One region of the Paenibacillus sp. CMAA1364 genome, then DNA from elsewhere that is predicted to be linked to it. Evidence: riboswitches for the same ligand, from Rfam matches in the RefSeq annotation. Region 1 holds a riboswitch; each other region holds the start of a gene.
What was found. Region 1 has a riboswitch for cyclic di-AMP ahead of ACH8E3_RS11975 (3D domain-containing protein). Riboswitches for the same ligand answer to the same signal wherever they lie in the genome.
Positions count from the first base shown of each region.

Region 2: another riboswitch for cyclic di-AMP. It lies ahead of ACH8E3_RS15510 (C40 family peptidase); the one in region 1 lies ahead of ACH8E3_RS11975 (3D domain-containing protein).
Region 3: another riboswitch for cyclic di-AMP. It lies ahead of ACH8E3_RS11505 (hypothetical protein); the one in region 1 lies ahead of ACH8E3_RS11975 (3D domain-containing protein).

Region 1 covers NZ_JBITNB010000020.1:11,323-15,612, reverse strand. The annotation lists gene rsmA (16S rRNA (adenine(1518)-N(6)/adenine(1519)-N(6))-dimethyltransferase RsmA) at 1-139, opposite strand, end outside; gene rnmV (ribonuclease M5) at 136-690, opposite strand; gene ACH8E3_RS11975 (3D domain-containing protein) at 812-1,969, opposite strand; cyclic di-AMP (ydaO/yuaA leader) riboswitch at 2,230-2,442, opposite strand; gene ACH8E3_RS11970 (TatD family hydrolase) at 2,643-3,413, opposite strand; gene ACH8E3_RS11965 (HD domain-containing protein) at 3,502-4,290, opposite strand, start outside.
Region 2 covers NZ_JBITNB010000035.1:13,989-18,278, forward strand. The annotation lists gene ACH8E3_RS15500 (GNAT family N-acetyltransferase) at 1-474, opposite strand, end outside; gene ACH8E3_RS15505 (C40 family peptidase) at 586-1,059, opposite strand; cyclic di-AMP (ydaO/yuaA leader) riboswitch at 1,063-1,200, opposite strand; gene ACH8E3_RS15510 (C40 family peptidase) at 1,387-1,854, opposite strand; cyclic di-AMP (ydaO/yuaA leader) riboswitch at 1,859-1,997, opposite strand; gene ACH8E3_RS15515 (hypothetical protein) at 2,201-3,025, opposite strand; gene ACH8E3_RS15520 (M1 family metallopeptidase) at 3,037-4,290, opposite strand, start outside.
Region 3 covers NZ_JBITNB010000018.1:48,520-52,809, reverse strand. The annotation lists gene kdpA (potassium-transporting ATPase subunit KdpA) at 1-1,344, opposite strand, end outside; gene kdpF (K(+)-transporting ATPase subunit F) at 1,394-1,471, opposite strand; gene ACH8E3_RS11505 (hypothetical protein) at 1,618-2,013, opposite strand; cyclic di-AMP (ydaO/yuaA leader) riboswitch at 2,138-2,321, opposite strand; cyclic di-AMP (ydaO/yuaA leader) riboswitch at 2,350-2,546, opposite strand; gene ACH8E3_RS11500 (hypothetical protein) at 2,839-3,669, opposite strand; gene ACH8E3_RS11495 (MTH1187 family thiamine-binding protein) at 3,816-4,118, opposite strand.

The sequences.
Region 1 (4,290 bases):
CTGCTGCTTCAACAATTTTATTCAGAATATTCTGATCAATAAGAAAGTTCTGACCTAAGCTCTTCTTAAAAGAGAAACCATGGCGCTTAATAATATCTTTTGTTCTTTTGGGTGTGGCAATGCTATCTATTTCATTCATTTGGTATTTAATCCTTCCTCTTCAATTTGGGCGAGAGCACTAACGAATTCATCACGCGTAATTTGGAAGATCGCTAGTCGCTTTAGAAATTGCTTACCATTACAGTAACCAATGCCCAGTATATTACCCATTTCCATTCTACGATTTGCCGCATCAGAATGAACCATGAGTCCCGCTTCTATGAGATCCTCCATATCGATCATACTTGGTACACCTTCATAGGAGGTGTGAACACGTTCTAAGGCATGCCTTATAGCTTCAGGAGATGCATTCTCTACCCCGATATCTCCTTTACGCGTTGCATCCACTTCAGGGATAAAGGCATGTTTGCACCCAGGTACCTTGTTGGTAATCATTTTGCGGATTCGTTCGCCTGCATGGTCAGGATCGGTAAATATAATAACCCCTCTACGCTCTTGGGCTAATGCAATTCGTTGTATGGTACGTGCATTAAGCGCTGAACCACCTGTCTCAATTGTATCGGCTTCTACCGCCCTCTTAATGGCTGTCGTATCATCCCGACCCTCAACTACAATAACTTCCTTGATCATAACGATACTTCCCTTCAGTGCCGGAATAACAACAGCAAAAAGAAGAGGATAAATCCCCTTCTTTATTATGACGTCCATATGTCCTTAATAGTATAGGAATAGCAAGCTGTTGTAAATTATATTAGTTCAATTGAGGCTTAACCGGTCCGATAACATATACCGTTCTACCATTCTTACGTCCGAAATTACGTGCATTCTGTAAAGAATCATAGTACACATCAATCTTGTTACCTTTGATTGCTCCACCGGTATCTTCTGCACGACGGAATCCTATTCCTTCGATATATACCCACCAGCCCATAGGAATAACGTTCTTATCTACAGCAATCGTACGTCCTTCGGTTACTCGTGTACCCGAGGCGGTGCGAGTTCCAATACCAGGCTCCTCTGAAGAGTATGCGGTCATAGATACATTCTTCAGCACCTTTTTATACGTAAAATCAACACCAGCTTTACTGGTTCGATTATTCACATTAGCAATCTCTGGCTTACTGCTGCTTTTTGCACTGGCCAAAATAACTGGTGCGGGCTTGGGCTTAGGTGCTTCAACCTTGGTGCCAACAGCAACGACTTTATCTTGAACTTTATTTCGTACTTCTTTATTGACTAGACTCATCGTTACAAATTGTCCATCTTCATATATTTTCTCGATATGTTGTACGATTGCCCCAGATTGTCCATTCTGTACGATCTTGACATTTCCCTTCATGATCGAGGGATCGGAAGTCTTAATCACCTGGAAAGGAATAGTCTCCACACGCTCAACCATCTGTTTATTAATCCGAACAATTCTAATGTCCAACTTATCTGTAATCTTTGTGTTTAAATCAGGAAATATTTTATCGTGCTCATCTAGTGTAATACCTAGTTGTTTAATGGTATCGTTAACGGTCCCTTGTGTTGTAAACGTATTGACTGACTGACCATCAGCAGTAATATTGACCGCAAGTGCACGTTGAATATGAATCTTATCGCCATCTTTAATCTTATTATCTAGTGCCATGGATACATTATCTTCCGGTCTTAACATGATAGCTTGTTCATTCAACATTTCCTGTAACATAGCATGTTGGGTCTCAATGACATTCACTTGCCCATCCATCACCAAGTACACTTGTTTACGCCCTTGAATACTAACAATTAATAGAACAGTCAGGGTTATTGCGATTAATACAATAGCAGCAACAGAGATCTTACTCAAACTTTCATACTTCCAACGTGGTGCATAAGTCATGCTGGATGATGATGAATCATGGGTCTGGTTCTTGAAAATGCCCACTATCCGATCCTCCTTCATAGCCCGCCGTCTGAAATAAAGCTGATGTGTAATTGACGCGACTAAAATAAATTTTTACAGGATACTAGAGCAATATCCATCCTGCATCATGAACCAGTCTTCTCGTCCCGTTGTCACCCCCTACATAAGAGTATGATGACAAAATTGTCTTTATTCAAAAATAAAAGAAGCCTAAAGAAAGAGTTAGAGGAACTCCTTCGCGGCTTCCCATTGTATGAATAAGGGAACTATCTGCACGAGTTGGCCTCTCTTCATTGCGCTGACGGGGTTAGCTGTCGGGTTTGGGCAAAAGAGAGTTGCCCTATCTCAGGTCATTCGCTCATGGCGGATGCCCTTGAATTCACCCCAAAGACTCAATAAAAGAAATCAAATACGATTTATATCCTTTACATGATGGATATATCATATTGGTTCCCCCGTTCTCCAACAATCAGGAGATTAAGCGAGACTGATTCATGAAAATAATAAGCTAACTAAATTGACTAGCTTACATCACTGAAAAGATGATATCGCGTTTTGATACATATTGTAAAGGAGCATTCAACCACAAATAACTGTATAAATGGTTAAAACTTTGTAATATTCCATCACTACTTAATCATAACTCATGATTAAGTAGCTTAATCTCACTCTTTCGTACCATTTGCTCTGCTATTCACGTTATACCAAATAAATACAGGGCATTTTTGGTGGTTATTTGAGCTAATTCATCGATTTCTATGCCTTTAATTTGAGCCGCAGCCTCTGCCACTAACTTCACATGAGAGGATTCATTCCTCTTTCCACGAAATGGGTGTGGTGTAAGGTATGGGGAGTCTGTTTCGATTAATAATCGATCCATCGGTACCTGAGCTAATACCTCTTTAGGTTGTTTCGCATTCTTGAATGTTATAGGTCCGCCAAATGACAAATGGAATCCCATATGAAGACACATCTTTGCAGTCTCCCAACTACCAGAGAAAGAGTGCATAATTCCACCAACCTCATGTGCCTTTTCCTCTTTTAGAATTCTAACGATATCTTCATGTGCATCCCGATTATGAATCACGATGGGCATCTTCATTTCGCGGGCAAGTGCAATTTGCTGACGAAGAACCTTCTGCTGTACATCTTTTGGTGATGTATCCCAATGATAGTCGAGCCCAATCTCTCCAATAGCCACGACCTTCTCATGTTGGCATAGTGATGCGACCCATGCCAGATCTTCATCCGTCATCGTTATGGCATCAACGGGGTGGAACCCTACTGCCGCATAGATAAAGTCATACTTCTCAGCCAATTGCATCGTGGATGGAATGGTTTCTCTATTAAAACCGATATTGACCATCTTACCAACGCCATCTTCTACTGCGCGTGCAATTACCTCATCGCGGTCTTCGTCAAATTCCGGTGCATCGAGATGCGTATGTGTGTCGAATAACATCATGATATTAACTCCCTTTTGTCATCGTAGTTTTACTGCTAGATAAACCGCTAGTAGGTTCAAGAGGTTCTATCAGAATACCGTTATTACTTCACTTGGTATAATCCATGAATAGACGAGCAACAGAAGGCGTAAATGCTGTTAATACGTTCTTAACCTTCTGTTCAGGATAATACAAGCGAAACTTACCACGTTGGAGGCCACTGATAGATCGTACAATGTCAGATACCTCCGAAATCTCCATTAGCTTCTCTTGCCGGTTCAACAATAAGATTTGCTTTTGACTAACTTCATCACCGGAGTGAAATACATCATACGGAAGATCGCTAGGAGAATCAATAATAAGGTCATATTCTGGGTTAAGACCATTGCGATGAAATTGATCATAGATTTCAGGAACCATATCTCTATCATGTGGTTCTAATTCAATATATTTATATAATTTGCGATGCATAAATCGACAGCAAAGCTCGCTTAGTACCTTGTCCTTCTCTGTCGTCCACTGCATAAATGCAGTCTGAATGAGAGCTTCATCTAATTTCAAATACTGCTCTACTGTAACTTCCCCCTTGAACAAACAGATAAATGGTTGAAGCATAAATTCAAAGTGATAACCTTCTATATACAATTCCTTAGCTCTTTTAAAAATAAGCCTTAGAATAATCTCAGAACTTCGCGTTACGGGATGGAAGTACACCTGCCAATACATTTGATACCTTGCCATTAAGTAATCCTCAACAGCATGCATTCCTGATTCCTTCACGACAATTCTTCCATGATAGGGTCTTAACATTCTTATGATCCGATCGATATCGATTGTGCCGTAATTCACACCGGTATAGTAAGCGTCACGCAATAAATAATCCATCCGATCAGCATC
Region 2 (4,290 bases), on a different contig from region 1:
ATAAACCATGCAATAAAAAGGCTGCATGCCAGTGGGTGTAACTCGCTCATAGGTATCCGTAATTTCAAATCCTGACTGTAGATACACTTTAATGGCACGGTTGTTCCAAGTAAGTACCTCTAAGTCAATTTCATCATTAGGGCACCGTCGTATGGCTTCTTGAACGATAGAGTGTACAACGGATTTCCCTAAACCCAGACCACATAAATCAGGACGTAGACAAATACCCAATCGGATAACACCCTCTAATCTAAAAAATTGAGCAAATCCGTAGAGTTCGCCATGTTCATTCGTAATTGAAGCATATTGTGTTTCACGAATAGTGGGGTCACCGAACTCAATCCCTAACGCCTCCATCTGCTCCCAAGGCATCCAACCATAGATATCATAAGGGGAAGGGTGGATCCAACTGCATATGGCGCGGGCATGATCAATCTCCATAGTTGTAACCTTTAATTGGGGTAGAATCATCATTCGTTTCCTTTCTGTATAGAATATATGCTATTCATCTATCAAATCATGAAAAAACCTACAGGGAGATTGAAAAGAAATCCCCACTGTAGGTTTAATAAAGTGAATAATTGTTTAATTATTAAGAGAAACAGATGCATGAGTATCATCGCTCATAATTCTTTTAGCACCGACGTAACCTTTTGTGTAATAGGCTTGGCTAAGTGAGTTAATAATAACACCTTTAGATGAAGATGCGTGTGCAAACTTGTCATCACCTACGTAAATTCCTACATGTGATACCGTGCCTCTTCCGTTAAGGCTAAAGAAGACAAGATCACCTTCTCTTAGATCACTACGCGAGACAGATGTCCCTGTTGCAAATTGAGAACTCGACTGACGAGGCAAGTCAATGCCAAGCTTATCAAAAATATACATAGTAAATCCTGAACAATCGAAGCCACTAGTGCTTACGCCAGCACTTTTGTACGCTGTACCAATCGTAGGCTTAATCGTTGCATCTAGCTTTGAATCTGCAAAAGCGCTTCCAGTTCCAACGGAGAGTAATAAAGTCATTCCTAGCGCAACTGATAATAATTTCTTCTTCAAAAAAATAACTCCTTCCGGTGCCTGCGAGGTTAGCTTAAGGATTCGGTTGAAGGTTCCCTATGATCCCTCTGTTGCAAGATCAATTCACCCAAGACGGTTCCCCCACTTCCCAGTATGTCGGGAATTCGGCTTTGTAGTTAACATATATGTTACAAATATGATTACAAAATTGTTACTATGTAGTTACTGGACTTATTGTAGCAAAGGATTGTAAATTTGGCAATTGATTCTTTCATATTTAGGGTGAATAATCTCATTTTCTTACGAAAAAGACTTAAAAAAGAGATACAGTCTCCTTTTTAAGTCCTATGATGGCATTTCTTATATTTAATTGTAAGCCGTGGCTTGATATTTAGCCGTGCTCATGACGCGCTTAGCACCCACATACCGCTTAGCGTAATAACTTTGATTGAGGGGACTGATCATAACTCCACGTGAACTAGAGGAGTGTGCGAACTTTCCATTACCCACGAATACTCCAACATGAGATACTCCCTTTCCAGAAGTATTAAAGAATACTAGATCTCCAGGTCTCATCTCATTGCGTGATACGGCCGTACCAGTCTTGAACTGTGCTGAGGATTGACGAGGTAATGTGACACCTAATTTCAGGAATACATAGCGAGTAAATCCAGAGCAATCAAATCCGTTGGTCGTTGTTCCACCGGTCTTATAACTTACACCTATCGTACGATCAATTACGGAGTCCATCGTTGAATCTGCAAATGCGCTACCTGTTCCAATGGTTAAAGCAAGAGCCAAGCTCAATACCCCTGTTGTTAACTTCTTGTTCAATTACGTTGTCCCCTTCCAATGCCTGCGAGGTTAGCTTAAGGATTCGGTTGAAGGTTCCCTATGATCTCCTGATTGGAGATCAATTCACCCATGAAATTGGATCCCCCGCCCCCTGGTGCTAAGGGATTCGGCTGATGATGCACCAATAAGTGACAATGTTTAGATAACTGAAAGTAATAATGCGTTCTAAAGGTTACAAAGTTGTTACTAGTGATATCTTAACAGAGCATCTACAGTTTAGCAAATGTATTTGTGTCTAAACGCCAATAAGCCTTCCGCTCTTTCGGAAGAAAGAGCGGAAGGCTTCCCATAACAATAGGATGGTAGCAAATATAATTGGATTCATTTATTTCATGTGAATTTTGGAGTACCATACATCAAATTGCGAAGAGATATGCCAAAATTTAAATAGTGATGATATGAGTGGGTATGACTGTTGAAGTATCAAAGTAATCAGTCCCGACCATATAAGTGAAAGACCTGTGAATAAACAGAAGAACACTAAACTGACTGCACCCAAAGTGAGAGAGATCCCTATCACGGGAAGAACATTACGCAAACAAATCTTAGTAGAGGAGAAGATATCTGCAGAACCCGTGATTCCAAATTGCATGAACAGCATGATTTGATGAATGACATATCGGTAAATGGCCCATCCCAATACATAGGGTATAATTTGAAATAGAATAGTCGGTGTCATGAATCCGCTTAGGATAGTCGTGTATAACTTAGGAATTAACCAGTATGCAGGAATTAGAACCAGAATACTTTCGATCCAGTAGAATAACATGATGGGTTTAGCATACAATCTCATACCCTGAAAGAAGTGAAGACCGCTCTCACCTTTACGTTCTTGATGCAGTCCATAGAATATGCCCGAATGAATGAAAGGGGTGAGAACCATCCGGAATAGTAACATACCTAGCAGAATCCACATATAGTTATGAACGGTTTGACTGTGCGTGAGATTTAATTGCCCCTCAACATAGAATAGAATCTGACTCAACTCCGTGGGAGGTGGATCTGGGTAGCGCTGAAGTAAAGGAACTACGACTGAATTCACTAAACGGTACAAAAAGTAACTGAATAGTAGTTGATATAGAAATAGAATAATCACAACATAGAATTGACTCTTTAAGCTTATCCAGCCATTAACAATATTTGTCCTCACTATGGTTCACCTCACCAAGACAGACTTCCAAGCCATACCTCAAGAAGCTTGGTAATACTGATATTAAAGCGGGATACCTTGTCAGTATCAATGTCCGCCTTTAAATAGTTGTTCATATATTTATTCTCCAATACAAGTGTATAATCTGGATCAATCTGAGCCCAAGACAGGGGAGACTTATAGTTTAGCTTGTATTGGATGGTGTCATCTTTTCCATTCCATGTCTTGTGTACGGTGTGACCATCGGCAAACGTGAACTGTATCGGAATATTGGCATATTGACCACCAATCCTACGCAAGCTAACGTTAGATTCATATTGCTTCTGCGAGGTATGGCTTAACTCCTGAACTGTAACGCTATCAATAGCAAAGTCTGTCATTTGTTTACCATAGACATATTGATCGAAGAAAGATTGCCATGATTTATGCGTAACTTGCTCTACAACCTTTTGGAAATCATGGGTTGAAGGATGGGAGAAGCGATACTTCTTGGCGTAGGTCATCATAATGCTATTCATCTTGTGCTGACCAACTTGGCGCTCAATACTCTTTAACACAAGTTTTCCGCGATAATAGACATTCTGAGCATAGTTATTCTGCGATCCATATTTCCAAGCTTCTTGTGTCATGGATGCAGGTGAAGAGATCATGGTAGCTTGGATGGGGAGATTAGGAACGATTCCGAATTCCTGTTCCATAAGTCGATCTTCTGCGTATGAGGTGAATCCTTCGTCCAACCAAGCTTCTTCGAATTCATTACTTGCAATCATGCCATAGAAATATTGATGTCCGATTTCATGAATAACTGTTCGCTCTAGCTCATAACCGGGTGAATCATCTTTCGCACCGAAGGCTGTAATGAGGGTCGGATACTCCATACCGCCTGCACCATTTCCCAATGTGGGTGGAACAACGATGGATAAGGTGGAATACGGATAAGGACCATACCACTTGCTGAAGTGCTTCAAGGCGGACTCTGCAGCATAGAAATAGCGATCCTTCATATCTTTATGGGCAGGGTCCAGATATAGCTTGATTCGAACACCAGGTACTTCAGGAGAAGAGAAGGGCTTCTCGGCTACAATGAAGTCAGGAGAGGCGGACCAAGCGAAGTCGTGTACATCATCCGCGTAGAACTGGTACACCTTCTCACCTTTTGCAATCTGAGCAGTTTTGATCGGAAAGCCCGTAGAAGCAACAATGTAGTTCTCTGGAACACGGATACGCACATTGTAGATCCCGAAATCAGCATAGAATTCAGAGTT
Region 3 (4,290 bases), on a different contig from region 1:
TGGATTACTGATGGAGCCATATCCCAATGGGGTCATAAAGGAGATCGCCGTAGGTACTAAAATAATAAACGGATGTACCAGTATAACGAGTGCGATTAACTTCATTTCCTTCGCCTCAATTTTACGACCTAAGAACTCTGGCGTTCTCCCTACCATAAGTCCACAAATAAAGACCGCTAATATAGCGTACATAAGCATGTTCACAAGTCCAACACCCTTACCACCAAACACGACATTCAGCATCATGCCCGCCAGTGCTGCCAATCCACCCATAGGTGTTAATGTGTCATGCATATTGTTGACCGATCCCGTAGTTGCTGACGTGGTAACAGTAGAGAATAACGTCGATTGTGCAATACCGAAACGGACCTCTTTTCCTTCCATACTCCCTTGCGAAGAATCAATACCTAATGCATTAATCGCTGGATTACCCGTCTTTTCGGATATATAACTAACGCTTAATAGAATCATGAATAGAATCATCATAGATGAGAATATAACCCATCCTTGTTTCTTGTTCTTTGCAAACAGTCCGAACATATACGGTAACGATGCCGCTAAAACCCACATACTTAAGATTTCAATAACATTCGTTAATGGACTGGGGTTCTCAAATGGATGGGACGAGTTGACTCCAAAGAATCCACCACCGTTTGTTCCAAGATGTTTAATGGATTCCAGTGACGCGATTGGGCCCATCGCGATTTGTTGCGTTACCCCCTCAAGCGTTGTTATCGAAGCTGTTGGCTCAAATGTCTGTGGTACTCTTAAGCCCACTAATACGATCGTAACAAGAAGTGCTAATGGCAGATAGATACGAATAATGGCTTTGACGAAATCCTCGAAGAAGTTACCTACACCTTTCGCATGTTGAGTAATTCCTCGAATAAAGCAGACTGCAATCGCAGCTCCCGACGCTGCCGAAGTGAACATCATCATTGTAATGATGGCCATTTGTGTGAAATACGTCAGACCACTCTCACCACTGTAATGCTGAAGATTGGTGTTGGTCATAAAGCTAATGATCGTATTCAGAGCAAGCGATGCTTCCATATTCGTATTGCCCGACGGATTTCCTGGTAGCCATCCTTGCAGACGGAGAATGAAGTAACCAAGGAACACTAATACTGCATTAGTAGCCATTACACTCAGTGCGTATTGTTTCCAATTCATGCTGTTACGGTTTCTCAAACCGATGATCTTGTAAATACCACGTTCAATAGAACCAAATATGTTATCCGTGCGATTGGGTTCATTGGAGAATACATGAAACATATAAGTACCTACCGGCTTTACCAGCAGTATTAGCACAACAATCACAATTCCTATTTGCAGTAAGTCCATGCTTTATATCCTCCTTAAAGGGGTGAACTCTTCATATAATGAATCTTGTCTAGAATTTTTCTGGATTGATCAACGCATAAATGAGGTAGATGAAGATGACTATCATCAACGGAATCAGAATAATCATTGCTCCCCTCTCCCCCTATCTACCTGCTGTTCGCACCAATGTGTGAATAACAACAATAAACCGAAGCTACTGACTAAAGTAATGACCATGTAAACATCCATCATTATGGGTATGCCCCTTTCTTATACCGATTCTGTTCCTTCATTTTATTTCTCTGTTAGAAATCCAACATCCCCATTTTTCGTGTAAATGACATGATCTGCACCCAACCCTCTGTATATACCACGTGGGTTCCAATATCGAGTGACGATGCAAATCGCTTGAGAGGTCCACGGGCGGCAAATCTGAAGGTAACGACAACTCAAGTTAAGACTACTCTCAAAAATATAGATTCTTCCCACGTCAACCTGCGGGATGACCCATCTATTCGTTTTAAAGGTATCAATACGTATAACGTTCTCTACACCCATGTTCCGAAATTTCTGTTCTTCTACACGACTGTTTGTTAAAACTACGAATTTCCTTTTCATATCCATTAAGTGGATTATAAATTTAAGCCCATCCTCATTAGGAGCAACTACCATAATGCTCACATCGTCCATACCCAGAGCCTCCCATACATTTTAAAGGCAACAAAAAAGAAGCTCAGTGAAAAGGTGCTTTTCCCAGAGCTTCTTCGTAAGTTCATGATTAAATAAAACATGAACCAGCCAGAAGGCGGTTTGCTGCCTCTCCCTGTACGCTTACGAGGTTAGCTGTCGGATTCGGGCGAGGAAGTCGCCCTATTCTCAAGTCATTTAACACACACTCAAGAAATTCACCCCATAGAACTATCCGTTGTATCCACAGCAGATATTTCCGATTGGTTCCCCCGTTTCAGTAGTTACACTGAATTCAGCGTTCAAGACCATATCTCAATAACATTTACATATCACATTTCACTCTCAACCTTTTGCTTACGAAGTTAGCTGTCGGATTCGAGCGGTGAGAGTCGCTCTACCTCGTGAAGACTTCATGGTCCCCACAAGGATTCACCCCTGTAGCTACCTAAATTCGACTCTCACACCGAATAAAGATAACCACTTTTGGTTCCTCCGTTCTCCATCAAATGACGGAAATTCAGCCGCATTAACGATTGAATTTATTACCAATCTCTATTTCAATATGAATATTACACCCGTCGCGATCACCCGTAAAGGTGACTCAATGCCTTTCTAGAAGGGAATAAGTAGCGTGTAGATTGATAATAGCGATTACAAATTCAACTATCTCTATCCAAGTCATTCATACTCGCTATATCTCGGTTTCTTGTAAATATATTCATATTTTTGATGATTGCAACACAAAAAGGGTGCCACAGTAAAGTGGCCACCCTATATAATTGTATACCTATCTTCACGAGTGGGCTTGTAGTCAATCTAGACGAATTAAGGATTCTCCACCGTGACAGCCCCCACACTCGACGTCAGTGATAATAATGGCCCGCCCCCATTCCGCTCACTTTTTCCTTTGGGTGCTCCAACCACTTGACCAACATCGCTTTTCGCTTCGATTGTACATTTTAGTTGCTCAGCTAGGATTGCCTTAATACTTCCAACGTCCGTCTTTGCGCTCAGGGTGCTCTTGCTATCCATTTGCTGAATTCCCACAACAACACTGCCAACATTAGATGTGATTGTGGATTTCCCAACAATATGTGCTCCATCAATATCAATCGTGCCTACATCATTATGAATATCATAGGTTCCCGTTAGATTATGAAGCTTGATTTCACCTACGTTACTTCCGATATTAAAATGATCTACGGTTTCAGGTAATTCAACCTTGTAATTAATCGTAAATTTGATGAGGCCGTATTCCTCTTTCACCCATTTCCACATTTCCATTTTCTCCTTACCTTTGGGGTGTGCACTAACTTTTATTTGGTCCCCTTGTGTAATTACCGAGATCTCTGTCTGACTAATAATCTCATCATATTTGGATTCGTGTGAAGGCTTATTCGGAAATAAGAGCGTTGCGATCACTTTCATCTGGTCACCTGTAGTCGCTGTTACTTCAATGCTACCAACCTCATTTTTCAGAATCAATTCCGTTGCGGAACCTACCCCTTCTGTGCGTGAGATTTCTTTATGTATGCCGTCTTTCGTTAACTCCTTAGACCAATCAGAGACTTTATTCCCCATATCATCGTTGCATCCAACAAGTAATAGGACCGATAGTGCCACAACCGCTATGACTGATTTCTGTATTCTACGCATATCTACGAACCCCCAATTCAGTGTTATATTATTCCATCATTATACTTCATTAGATAATCAATAGAATCAATCTACAGACTAGTCAAATACTGGACTTTAGTCGGGGGACAGTACAATAACGAAATATAGAATGTTCTTCTTGTGACTTATTTCAATTTATCCAACACTGAATTCAACTTTTGTGCACTAGAAGAAGCCTTGTCTCGACGGTCATCCAACTTCACAGATGTAGAGACTCGTTGTGCTCCCGATAGAAATGGTGATTCATGTAATGCAGCAATAGCACGCCACACTAATTCAAGAGGTCCTTCAATAATGGTACTCATGGAAGTGAGTTGATACGTTATGCCTTCCTGATCTTTCAGAACCCGCTGCATGTCCGCAACATAAGCACTAAGACTCGTCGTTTGTGTTCCTATTGGAATAACCGTTACCTCTGCAATTGCCAAATGGACTTCCTCCTCTATCATTTCTTGATCTATTGTAACCATTTCATACCCTTTTCATAAAATATACCATAGAATTTTCATTTATGTTCGCTAATGTAAGTCGTAGAAGGGATGGCAAAGTTTTCACACCGCTTTCAAGAATGGATTTCATTAATTCATGTTTACAAACACA